DNA from 2 places in the Ruminiclostridium papyrosolvens DSM 2782 genome. Region 2 is predicted to be linked to the other one. Evidence: a T-box and tRNA genes for the amino acid it is inferred to sense, from the RefSeq annotation. Region 2 holds a T-box; the other holds one or more tRNA genes.

Region 1 (6,689 bases), 2.3 Mb from region 2:
TACTACTAACACTTAACATTGTAGACTAGCTTGACATTTATTACTTTCAATTATTGAAATTATAATTTAATCTCAATGTCTACACCCGCTGGAAGATCCAGCCTCATTAATGCGTCAACAGTCTTTGGCGTTGGTAGAACTACATCTATCAATCTCTTATGAGTTCTCATTTCAAACTGCTCTCTTGAGTCCTTGTATTTATGTGGAGCTCTTAAGATTGTAATAATCTCTTTCTCAGTAGGCAGCGGTACAGGTCCTGAAACCTTTGCGCCTGTCCTCTTAGCAGTTTCAACGATCTTCTCAGCTGACTGATCAAGCACCTGATGATCGAACGCCTTTAGTCTGATACGTATTTTCTGTTTGTTTGACATACATAAACCTCCTCGTACGTTGGATTTTGTCACGTACAACAAGTTTTGTCTGTACACTATGCCGGGTGTTTCATAACGTTTTATATAAAAACCCAGGATCGTTCTTATCCTTAATTGGACAAACTTAACCTGGGCATTTAAAGCGATATATATTACACTTCAAAATGTACAGTGACTTGTCGCCCGGTTTCTTGAATCGGACATTCTCAGCAAAAGTTACCTATTTCTATGAATAGCAATCTCCTGCGTCATCGTATGCCACGCCACAACATTCAATATTTTACTACATATTATTTATATTTGCAAGTGGTTTTAAAATAAATTTTTATTTTTTTTGATAATCTAAAAAAACCTCAAGCTATGAGCTTGAGGTTTTCATATAAATCCGGCGGAGACCTACTTTCCCGGGCCGTTTCCAGCCAAGTATTATCGGCACTGAGATGCTTAACTGCCGTGTTCGGTATGGGAACGGGTGTGGCCATCTCGTCATTTCCACCAGAAAATTATTAGGTACTTTGTACCTTCAGAACTGATTAATGTTATTCTTCTAAGAAGATGTGAAGCTCTCATTGTCTGGTTAAGACCTTCTACTTTTGAATACCTGTTTTCTTTGGGTCAAACCCTCGACCTATTAGTATCAGTCAGCTTAACACATTACTATGCTTACACTCCTGACCTATCAACCATGTAGTCTACATGGGGTCTTACCTATTGCTAGTGGGATATCTCATCTTGAGGTGGGTTTCACGCTTAGATGCCTTCAGCGTTTATCCCTGCCGAACTTGGCTACCCAGCTGTGCCATTGGTATGACAACTGGTGCACTAGAGGTTCGTCCATCCCGGTCCTCTCGTACTAAGGACAGATCCTCTCAAATATCCTGCGCCCGCGACAGATAGGGACCGAACTGTCTCACGACGTTCTGAACCCAGCTCGCGTACCGCTTTAATTGGCGAACAGCCAAACCCTTGGAACCTGCTACAGCTCCAGGATGCGATGAGCCGACATCGAGGTGCCAAACCTCCCCGTCGATGTGGACTCTTGGGGGAGATAAGCCTGTTATCCCCAGGGTAGCTTTTATCCGTTGAGCGATGGCAATTCCACTTTCATACCACCGGATCACTAAGCCCTACTTTCGTACCTGCTCGAGGTGTTTCTCTCACAGTCAGGCTACCTTATGCCTTTGCACTCGTTGCGCGATTTCCAACCGCGCTGAGGTAACCTTTGGACGCCTCCGTTACTCTTTGGGAGGCGACCGCCCCAGTCAAACTGCCCACCTGACAGTGTCCCTAGACCAGCTTATGGTCTCAGGTTAGAGTTCCAGTACTTTTAGAGTGGTATCCCAACGTCGACTCCTTGATGGCTGGCGCCACCAATTCTCAGTCTCCCACCTATCCTGTACAAAAAATACCGAAACCCAATATCAAGCTACAGTGAAGCTCCATGGGGTCTTTCCGTCTAGTCGCGGGTAACTTGCATCTTCACAAGTACTACAATTTCGCCGGGTACGTTGTTGAGACAGTGCCCAAGTCATTACGCCATTCGTGCGGGTCAGAACTTACCTGACAAGGAATTTCGCTACCTTAGGACCGTTATAGTTACGGCCGCCGTTTACTGGGGCTTAAGTTCATGCCTTCAGGTTTCCCCTAAGCAATTCCCGTAACCTTCCAGCACCGGGCAGGCGTCAGCCCCTATACTTCATCTTTCGATTTAGCAGAGACCTGTGTTTTTGATAAACAGTTGCTTGGGCCTATTCTCTGCGGCCTCAATTGCTTGAGGCACCCCTTTTCGCTAACTTACGGGGTCAATTTGCCGAGTTCCTTAACAACGCTTCTCCCGCTCGTCTTAGGATTCTCTCCTCACCTACCTGTGTCGGTTTGCGGTACTGGTACCTTTAATCTGGATAGTGGTTTTTCTCGTCAGTGTGGAATCTGTCACTTCGGTACTTGTTTTCCCTCCGCATCACGTCTTCGAAACATCCGGCGGATTTGCCTACCGGACTATCTACCTCGCTTGCACGATCTTTTCCAGCTGATCGCTTGACTTATCCTCCTGCGTCCCCACCTCTCTCATAACGATTAACGGTAGTACAGGAATTTCAACCTGTTGTCCATCACTTACGCCTTTCGGCCTCAGCTTAGGTCCAGACTTACCCTGGGCGGACGAACCTTCCCCAGGAAACCTTAGGTTTTCGACGGTAAAGATTCTCACTTTACTCTCGCTACTTATTCCGGCATTCTCACTACTGCTTCGTCCACAAGTCCTTTCGATCTTGCTTCAACCTACAACAGTAAGCTCCCCTACCACCCTCGTGCATCCAATACTATCTCCTAGTACACAGTTTAGCTATGAGATAATTTGACCAAATGTTTTGAATCATTTTTCATATGATACATTTGGTGAAATTACCTAGCTCTATTTTACTTGCTAGGCGATACTATTGGATGCACGCTGATCCATAGCTTCGGTACACAGTTTAGCCCCGGTAATTTTCGGCGCAGGCTCACTCGACTAGTGAGCTATTACGCACTCTTTGAATGAGTGGCTGCTTCTAAGCCAACATCCTAGTTGTCTTAGCAAGCCCACATCCTTTTCCACTTAACTGTGATTTTGGGACCTTAGCTGATGGTCTGGGCTGTTTCCCTTTTGACCATGGGACTTATCTCTCATAGTCTGACTCCCAAGTAACATCATTACGGCATTCGGAGTTTGATAGGGTTCGGTAACCCGGTAAGGCCCCTAGCCCATTCAGTGCTCTACCTCCGTATGATTTTCCCTTGAGGCTAGCCCTAAAGCTATTTCGGGGAGAACCAGCTATCTCCGAGTTCGATTGGAATTTCTCCGCCACCCACAGCTCATCCCAGACCTTTTCAACGGTCATGTGGTTCGGTCCTCCACGAGATTTTACTCCCGCTTCAACCTGTCCATGGGTAGGTCACCCGGTTTCGGGTCTATAGCATGCAACTTAACGCGCTCTTAACACTCGGTTTCCCTTCGGCTCCGTACCTTTAGTACTTAACCTTGCTGCATACAATAACTCGCCGGACCGTTCTACAAAAAGTACGCTGTCGAGCCTTAACGCTCTTCAACTGCTTGTAAACATAGGGTTTCAGGTTCTCTTTCACTCCCCTCCCGGGGTTCTTTTCACCTTTCCCTCACGGTACTGCTTCACTATCGGTCACCAGTTAGTATTTAGCCTTGGATGGTGGTCCACCCTGCTTCCCACGAGGTTTCACGTGCCTCGTGGTACTCTGGATTCTAGCCTGCCTCTTAACATTTCGCTTACGGGACTTTTACCCTCTATGGTCTCAGCTTTCCAGCTGCTCATTCTGCTATGTCTTAAGGATCATTATGCTAGTCCACAACCCCGAAAGATATTGCTATCTTTTGGTTTGGGCTCTTCCGCTTTCGCTCGCCACTACTTACGGAATCTCTTTTGATTTCTACTCCTGTTGGTACTTAGATGTTTCAGTTCCCAACGTCTGCCTTCGTAACACTATGTATTCATGTTACGATGACCGAGTGTTTAACTCGGCCGGGTTTCCCCATTCGGATATCCACGGGTCAATGGCTATTTGCGCCTCTCCGTAGCTTTTCGCAGCTTGTCACGTCCTTCATCGCCTTCTGGTGCCTAGGCATTCACCCTATGCTCTTAGTAGCTTGACCTCTAAAAACTCTACATGCGTCGTCCTACTTCGTCAGATTTCGTGTCCTGCGGTGCTCACATACCTATGTATGCTCCGCTCCTCGGCACTCATCTTTCTTGTATTACTCGCATCTATAGTTTTTATATATCGAATATCTTCGATTGATCAGATTCTCAATGTCAATTACATTGTAATTGATTTAAAGTGATTGTCTTAACCTATCAATGAGTTAATTTCCTAAGAGTTGCATGTTTCCAACGTAAACTGCTTTACGTGTTTCAAAGGATTTCTCCTTCTTCACATGTTACCCTTATTACTTTTTCAGAAAATACATATTTAATATATATCTCTTGTCTTCTCATCTTCTTAAAACGTATTTCAAACTCTTGTTTGAAACGCATTCTTTGAATAACATTATTCAGTTCTCAAGGTACAAACCTCGCAGTTGTTTGTGTTTCAACACTGACCGCGGAGTTTCTATTATACCAGTTTTCATTATTATGTCAACTGATATTTTCGGCTTTTTTAAAAGCCATGGTGGGCTCAAATGGAATCGAACCATCGACCTCACGCTTATCAGGCGTGCGCTCTAACCATCTGAGCTATGAGCCCATCAATAATACAAGTACCATATTACTATTTTTAAATAGTTACATGGGCTTTGAAAACTAAACAGTGATTGTAAAGAAACTCTAAGATAATGATTACCAGTCAAGCGAGCTTCGCTCAAGCTTTTCTGTCATTTATCTTCGACCTAAAGATTTGATTCATCTCAACCGTAGTTGCATGAACCATGTCTCCTTAGAAAGGAGGTGATCCAGCCGCACCTTCCGATACGGCTACCTTGTTACGACTTCACCCCAATCATCGGCCCCACCTTCGGCGACGTCCTCCTTGCGGTTAGACTATCGACTTCGGGTGTTGCAGACTCTCATGGTGTGACGGGCGGTGTGTACAAGGCCCGGGAACGTATTCACGGCAGTATGCTGACCTGCCATTACTAGCAATTCCGACTTCATGTGGGCGGGTTGCAGCCCACAATCTGAACTGGGACTATTTTTGGGGATTTGCTCCACTTTGCAGCTTAGCTTCCCTCTGTTATAGCCATTGTAGTACGTGTGTAGCCCAAGACATAAGGGGCATGATGATTTGACGTCGTCCCCACCTTCCTCCGATTTATCACCGGCAGTCTCGCTAGAGTGATCATCTTAATGTTATCAACTAGCAACAGGGGTTGCGCTCGTTGCGGGACTTAACCCAACATCTCACGACACGAGCTGACGACAACCATGCACCACCTGTAATAGTGTCCCGAAGGACTACGATATCTCTACCGTATTCACTATTATGTCAAGCCTTGGTAAGGTTCTTCGCGTTGCTTCGAATTAAACCACATACTCCACTGCTTGTGCGGGCCCCCGTCAATTCCTTTGAGTTTCAACCTTGCGGCCGTACTCCCCAGGTGGGATACTTATTGTGTTAACTCCGGCACAGAAGGGGTCGATACCTCCTACACCTAGTATCCATCGTTTACAGCGTGGACTACCAGGGTATCTAATCCTGTTTGCTCCCCACGCTTTCGCGCCTCAGCGTCAGTTACCGTCCAGAAAGCCGCCTTCGCCACTGGTGTTCCTCCTAATATCTACGCATTTCACCGCTACACTAGGAATTCCGCTTTCCTCTCCGGCACTCAAGAAACATAGTTTCAGATGCAGCTCCAGAGTTAAGCTCTGGGATTTCACATTTGACTTACATTCCCGCCTACACGCCCTTTACACCCAGTAATTCCGGACAACGCTTGCCACCTACGTATTACCGCGGCTGCTGGCACGTAGTTAGCCGTGGCTTATTCTTCAGGTACCGTCATTTTTTCGTCCCTGACTAAAGAAGTTTACAATCCGAAAACCTTCATCCTTCACGCGGCGTTGCTGCATCAGGGTTTCCCCCATTGTGCAATATTCCCCACTGCTGCCTCCCGTAGGAGTCTGGGCCGTGTCTCAGTCCCAATGTGGCCGATCAACCTCTCAGTTCGGCTACCAATCGTCGCCTTGGTGGTCCGTTACATCACCAACTAGCTAATTGGACGCGGGCCCATCTATTACCGGATTGCTCCTTTGACAACAAGAAAATGCTTTCTCGTTGTGTTATGCGGTATTAGCACAAGTTTCCCTGTGTTATCCCCCTGTAACAGGCAGGTTGCCCACGCGTTACTCACCCGTCCGCCGCTAAGTTAATCAAAAGCAAGCTTTCAATTAACTCCGCTCGACTTGCATGTGTTAGGCACGCCGCCAGCGTTCGTCCTGAGCCAGGATCAAACTCTCAAATTAGTATTTGAAAAATTTAATTAGCTCATTAAAATTTGCTGACTTATTTTCTAGTTCTTGTTTCCAAAAACCAGGTTGTAAAGTTCGCAAGTTACTCAATTTTGAAATCGTTTTACGATTTCGGAATTTTTCGAGTTCCTTTACATGTTTATCACTGTTTACTTTTCAAAGTCCATAAAGCCTTCTTACGACTGCTTTGTAAGGTTTTTGCTGTTTGTTTGTCGCAATCAGCTTAATTATAATAACACGCCTCTACTTCACTGTCAACACTTTTTTTACAAATTAATTAATCTCTTAACATCTATTGTATAAAAAATGTCTTCCTCCGTAGCAACGGCTTATTTAGAAT
Region 2 (6,689 bases):
ACTTCCGTAGTAAAGCTATCCAGTTGTCTACCATATCCATTTCTTACAACATTTATATCCATTACTTCCAGATGACGCCTAGGGTCATTTGTGATTTCCTTGGCAAGAATAATCATTCCTGCACAGGTTCCCCAGACTGGCATCCCTGACTTTATTCTTGCTTTTAAGGGCTCAGTAAGATTAAAATCACAAATAAGCTTACCTATTGCAGTGCTTTCACCACCGGGAATAATAAGTCCGTCTATTGCAGCAATGTCCTCTTTATATTTTACGCTACATGGGTCAACATCGGGTATTTTAGACAGTTTATCCAAATGCTCGGAAATGGCACCCTGCAAGCCTAATACACCTATTTTTTTCATTTTTAGTCCTTTCTGTAAGTTTACCAACCTCTGGAGGCATACAGGCTGTTGCCTGAAAGTTCTCTTACATCTATTGAATCCATTGCTGTACCCAATTCTTCAGAAACTTCTGCGATGATTTTAGGGTCGTTATAATAAGTAGTCGCCTTTACAATAGCCTGAGCTCTCTTTGCAGGGTCTGAGGATTTGAATATCCCTGAACCAACGAATACACCATCGCATCCAAGCTGCATCATTAATGCCGCATCTGACGGAGTTGCGATTCCGCCTGCTGCAAAGTTAATAACGGGAAGTTTACCGTTTTCATGAACATATAGTACAAGGTCGTATGGAGCTGCCAGTTCCTTTGCTATGGTCATAAGTTCCTGTTTGGATGCACTCTGAACCTTTCTGATTTCGTTTGTAACAGTTCTCATGTGTCGGACTGCTTCAACAACATTACCTGTGCCGGCTTCACCTTTTGTCCTTATCATGGATGCACCTTCGCCAATTCTTCTGAGAGCTTCTCCGAGATTTTTTGCACCGCATACAAAGGGAACCTTAAATGTATGCTTATCAATGTGAAATTCTTCATCGGCGGGGGTCAATACTTCGCTTTCATCAATATAGTCGACTGAAAGGGCTTCAAGTACCTGCGCTTCAACAAAATGTCCGATTCTAACCTTGGCCATAACAGGAATTGATACGGCGCTCTGTATATCTTTTATCATTTTGGGATCGGACATTCTTGCAACTCCTCCGGCTTTTCTTATGTCAGAAGGAACTCTTTCAAGAGCCATTACAGCAACGGCGCCTGCTTTTTGTGCAATTTCCGCTTCCTTCGCATTTACTACATCCATTATTACTCCGCCTTTGAGCATCTGTGCCAGATTTTTGTTTAATTCATATCTCTCATTCATAATACATACCCCTTTACTTTTATTTAAAATTAAAATATACTAATTGTACCGATACACTAGCGTGCATTTACGGCTAAATTTTGTATATTTTTACACAGAAAAAATTAATTGTCAATATGAATTTTAAAAAAATTAAATAATTAACTGGCGGACACGTAGTCAAAATAGAGTATATGGGGCTTGTGTCTGTTAGTTTGAAAGCAGAGGCTATATGAAAATTGTATCGATACAATTATTAAATGAGGAACAACCAAAATATTTACAGTTATTTAACAGTATCAAAGAACAGATTTCACAGGGGGAAATGAAACCTGGAGAGCGTCTTCCTGCAATAAGGAGCCTTGCTTCCCAATTGGGAGTGAATACCAGTACGGTAGTTAATGCATATAAACAGCTTGAGAGCAACAGCTATATAACAGCCAAAAAAGGTAGCGGATATTTTGTGTCCAATACCAAAACCGGAAAGGAAGATATAAATTTTTCCAGTGATTTGGGATTGTTCAAGGATACCTCTGTTATTAACTTTGCAAGTGCAACTCCGCACCCGTCAATTTTTCCTATTGAATCATTTAAAGCTTGTATAAATGAGGTGTTGGAAAGAGACAAAGGCTTTGCTTTCGGGTATGACGAGAGTAACGGCTACAGACCTTTGAGACAGTCAATTCTTGATTATTTTAACAGGGAGTATTCGATTTTCGTTGAAAATGAGAATTATCTCCAAATTGTTTCAGGGGCACAACAGGGCATAGATATTATAGGAAAAGTACTTTTAAACCCCGGTGATTATGTTGTAACGGAAACCCCTACTTATGATGGTGCCGTTGCAGCATTTAAATCAAGGGGTGCAAGGATTATCAGTGTAAACATGGATAAAGATGGGATGGACATGGAAGAACTCGAAAAAAAGATTCGTATCTGCAAGCCTAAGCTGATATATGTTATGTCCAGATATCAGAATCCGACTACGGTATGCTACAGCGAAGAAAAGCTAAAAAAGTTGCTGCTTCTGGCAAAAGAGAACCAACTGTATATTGTCGAAGACGATTCTATGTCAGAGTTATATTTTGAAAAGGAAAAACCTATGCCTCTTAAAGCTTTGGATATTGATAATGAATGTGTAATTTACCTGAAAAGTTTTTCTAAAATTCTAATGCCGGGTCTAAGAGTAGGGTGCATGGTTATACCTAATAAGCTTCTAAGCGATTTTACTAAAATAAAGCATACTAGTGATATTTCTTCATCAGGATTGATACAAAGGTCCTTAGACTTATATTTCAGAAGCGAAAAGTGGGAAGAACATTTACAGTATATGAAGGAGATTTACAGAGGTAGGTTTGAAGTTATGCTTACCGCATTGGAAAGATTGCAAAAGTATGGGGTAAAATATGAAAAGCCGGGTGGAGGGTTGTACTTCTGGGTAAGGTTGCCCCGTTATCTTAGCGCAAAGCTATTTTATCAAAAGTGCAAAGCAAATGGTCTTGTATTTATTCCATCAGGTATTTTTTATGATAATATACACAAAAACTGTGATGATTATATAAGGCTTAGTTTCGCATCTGCCGGAATTGACCAAATCAGTGAAGGCATGGCGATTTTAGAAAAGTGCCTTCAAAGCAAATATCAGGAAGAATAATTAAGACGTCTGAATCTTCCGAAAAGCTTGTTTCTATAGTATTTAATATAGGTACTTTGACTTAATCCATAATCAATTAAGACGGGGACATCCTTAACGATTCCCCAGCTTGACGCTCTCTTTAAGTCACCACTGCCTATTTTTTTACTTTCTATATCTTCTGCAAATAAGGGCCTTTTAATAAGGTCGTTCATTTTTTGTACTTTGTAGTACCTTAAAACGGTTCTGATATCAGTGATTCTTTTAGCTTTTACCATTATAAGATATCTGTGATTTTCAGAAGCAGCAAGAATTTCGGCAAAAAAGTCTGACTTGCAGGATTGATAAGTAGAATGCTCGGTTTCGTTCTGTAAAATGCCTCTGACATCTTTGGCTACCTTAACTACATAACCATTTCCCAAGTCATATACAATGCGGCATGAACCTGAACCGATAAGCTTGTAGTTATTTTTTTTCAGATTATTAATAAGCTCATTGAAGTCAAAATTCATTATGTGCTTTGCTCCTTTTCAATAAAGTACATTACAGTTTATTCCAATGGGTAGATTGTGTGATTTTTTATTATAAGTGAGCAGATAAGTGGTAAAAATTAAAATAGTAGCCTTGACGGCGGTTGGGTAATTGATGTATTATTAATTTAATATTATATTCTAAATATGATGATTGGAAAGAGTAGAAAGCAGTTGGCTTCACAGAGAGCGGAAGAGAGGTGAAATTTCCGCAGGTTCAAGCTTTTGAAAATCATCCATGAGTTGCAGCCTGAAATTCTATGATATGTGTGGAACATATACTGAAGTAGGGTGTGCCGGTGATGAGCCGTTATAAAACGAAGTGATTATTGTCATGTTATTATTTTTCATGCTACAAAATAATTTGGGTGGTACCGCGAAAATAGCCTCGTCCCTTTGATGGAACGGGGCTTTGTTATATTTTAGAATAATTAATTTACTATATTTAACCGGAGGTAATAGAAATGGCAGAAGATTATGGAAAATCTTTAAATCTACCACAAACTGACTTTCCTATGAGGGCAAACCTGCCTCAAAGGGAACCGGAATTCCTGAAAAAATGGGAAGACATGGATATTTATAATAAGCAATTGAAGAAAGCGGAAGGAAAGCCTTCCTTTATACTTCATGACGGACCGCCTTATGCAAATGGAGGTATTCACCTTGGAACCTCGTTGAATAAGATTTTAAAGGATATCGTTGTTAAGTATAAAAGTATGTCAGGATACTATACTCCATATGTTCCGGGCTGGGACACACACGGACTTCCGATTGAACAGAGAGCCATCAAGGAATTGGGGCTAAAGAGGCATGAAGTTGGTCCTGTTGTTTTCAGAGAGGCATGTGAAGGCTTTGCAATGAAGTATCTGGATATACAGAGAGAGTCATTTAAAAGACTGGGTGTAAGAGCTGACTGGGAGCATCCGTATGTAACTCTTAAACCGGAGTTTGAAGCAAAGCAGATAGAAGTTTTTGGGGAAATGGCTAAGAAGGGGCATATATATAAAGGCTTAAAGCCTGTATACTGGTGTCCTGAGTGTGAAACTGCTCTGGCTGAAGCTGAAATTGAATACGCAGACGATACTACCGTATCAATATATGTTAAGTTTCAGGTAAGAGATGACAAGGGAATTTTTGAAGGTGTCGCACCAAAGGAAAAGATTAACTTTGTTATATGGACAACAACTACTTGGACTTTGCCTGCAAACCTTGCAATTTGTTTGAATGAGTCATTTGAATACTCTGTTGTAAAAGCAAACGATGAGTACTATGTTCTCGCTGCAGAGCTTGTTGAAAATACAATGAAGGCTGCTGCTATAACAGAATATGAAACTGTTGCAAAATTCAAAGGCAGCGAGCTTGAAGGAATTCTTTGCAAGCATCCGTTCCTGGACAGGGATTCACTGGTTATTCTTGGAGACCATGTTACTCTTGAAGCAGGTACCGGTTGTGTTCATACTGCTCCGGGACATGGTGCGGAAGACTTCCTTGTATGCCAGAAATACAAGATTCCTGTATTGGTTCCGGTTGACAGCAAGGGCTTCCTGACTAAAGAAGCGGGACCTTTTGCAGGTATGTTCTACAAGAAATCAAATCCAGCAATAATTGAGAAATTGACTCAGGACGGCAGACTTTTAGCTTCAGAGAGTATTACTCACCAATATCCACATTGTTGGAGATGTAAAGACCCGATTATATTCCGTGCTACCGAGCAATGGTTTGCATCAATAGACAGCTTCAGAGACGCTGCTCTTGAAGCTATAAAAACTGTTAAATGGGTACCTGAATGGGGTCAGGAAAGAATAACTAACATGGTTAGAGACAGGGGAGATTGGTGTATTTCCAGACAGCGTATCTGGGGTGTGCCTATTCCGATATTCTACTGTAAAGACTGCGGTAAGGAATTGATAACTGATGAATCAATAAAGGCTGTGGCTGAGCTTTTCAGAGTAAAGGGATCAAATGCATGGTATGCAATGGATGCTTCCGAAATCCTTCCAAAGGGTACGAAATGTGGATGCGGACATGATGAGTTTTCAAAAGAAACAGATATTATGGATGTTTGGTTTGATTCAGGCTCCAGTCATGTAGCTGTTCTGGAAAACAGAGAAGGATTATCCTGGCCGGCAGATCTGTACCTTGAAGGAAGCGACCAACACAGAGGATGGTTCCAATCATCACTTTTGACTTCTGTTGCCACAAGAAAAGGAGCACCTTACAAAAAGGTTCTGACTCACGGGTATGTTATTGATGAAGAAAAGAGAAAGATGTCAAAATCACTTGGAAACGGTATTGATCCTGCTGATGTTATCAAGGAGTACGGCGCGGATATACTGAGACTTTGGGTTGCTTCATCAGACTACACGACTGATATTAAGATATCAAAGGATTTATTGAAGCAGCTTTCTGAAGTTTATAGAAAGATAAGAAATACAGCAAGATATATCCTTGGAAATATAAATGGCTTCAATCCTGATACAGACAGTGTTGATTACAGTGAATTGAGTGAACTTGACAGATGGGCTCTTTACAAGATGACTAATCTGATTAAGAAGGTTAATGAAGCATACAGCGGTTATGAATTCCATATGATGTTCCATGCAATCCACAATTTCTGTGTTGTTGACATGAGTAACTTCTATCTGGATATTATAAAGGACAGACTTTACACTTCGAAGCCTGATTCAAAGGAAAGAAGAGCAGCGCAGACTGTAATGTATGAAATACTTCAGTCTTTGGTAAGAATGTTGACTCCTGTTCTTGCATTTACTACAGAGGAAATTTGGCAGTATATGCCTCACAGAGCAGAAGACGATATCGAGAGTATTCAGTTGAACAGCTGGCCACAGGTAAATGAAATGTATTTAGATACCCAGTTGGCAGAAAAATGGGAAAAAATATTCGAGCTTAGGTCAGATGTTTCAAAGGCACTGGAAATAGCAAGAGCTAACAAAACTATTGGTCATTCTCTAAATGCTAAAGTAACTTTATATGCTGACGGAGAAAATCTTGAGTTTATTAAGAGCATAGAAAGCGACCTTGTTACTGTGTTTATAGTTTCAGCTGTTGAAATTAAAAATCTTGCTGATGCTCCTTCTGCAGCCCAAAATGATGAGGAAATGCCGGAAATAAAAGTTTCGGTTGAACAGGCACCGGGAGATAAGTGTGAGAGATGCTGGATGTTCAGTGAGTTTGTAGGCGAGGACGAAAAACACCCGACACTTTGTAAGAGATGTGCTGATGTAGTAGGTTAATAAGGCATATCAGATTTGGGAGACATATTATG

The links. The T-box of region 2 lies ahead of ileS (isoleucine--tRNA ligase). A T-box ahead of a tRNA ligase gene usually reads a tRNA of that ligase, here a tRNA-Ile.
Region 1: it has a tRNA-Ile gene. The T-box ahead of ileS (isoleucine--tRNA ligase) is inferred to sense a tRNA for this amino acid. The anticodon was not compared.

What each region holds. Positions count from the first base shown of each region.
Region 1 is NZ_CP119677.1:505,471-512,159, reverse strand. It holds gene rpsJ (30S ribosomal protein S10) at 60-371, opposite strand; rRNA gene rrf (5S ribosomal RNA) at 755-871, opposite strand; rRNA gene P0092_RS02295 (23S ribosomal RNA) at 983-4,035, opposite strand; tRNA gene P0092_RS02290 (tRNA-Ile) at 4,552-4,628, opposite strand; rRNA gene P0092_RS02285 (16S ribosomal RNA) at 4,822-6,343, opposite strand.
Region 2 is NZ_CP119677.1:2,841,371-2,848,059, reverse strand. It holds gene pdxT (pyridoxal 5'-phosphate synthase glutaminase subunit PdxT) at 1-362, opposite strand, end outside; gene pdxS (pyridoxal 5'-phosphate synthase lyase subunit PdxS) at 383-1,261, opposite strand; gene pdxR (MocR-like pyridoxine biosynthesis transcription factor PdxR) at 1,473-2,894, shown strand; gene P0092_RS12630 (hypothetical protein) at 2,882-3,385, opposite strand; T-box leader at 3,545-3,802, shown strand; gene ileS (isoleucine--tRNA ligase) at 3,868-6,657, shown strand; gene aroB (3-dehydroquinate synthase) at 6,687-6,689, shown strand, end outside.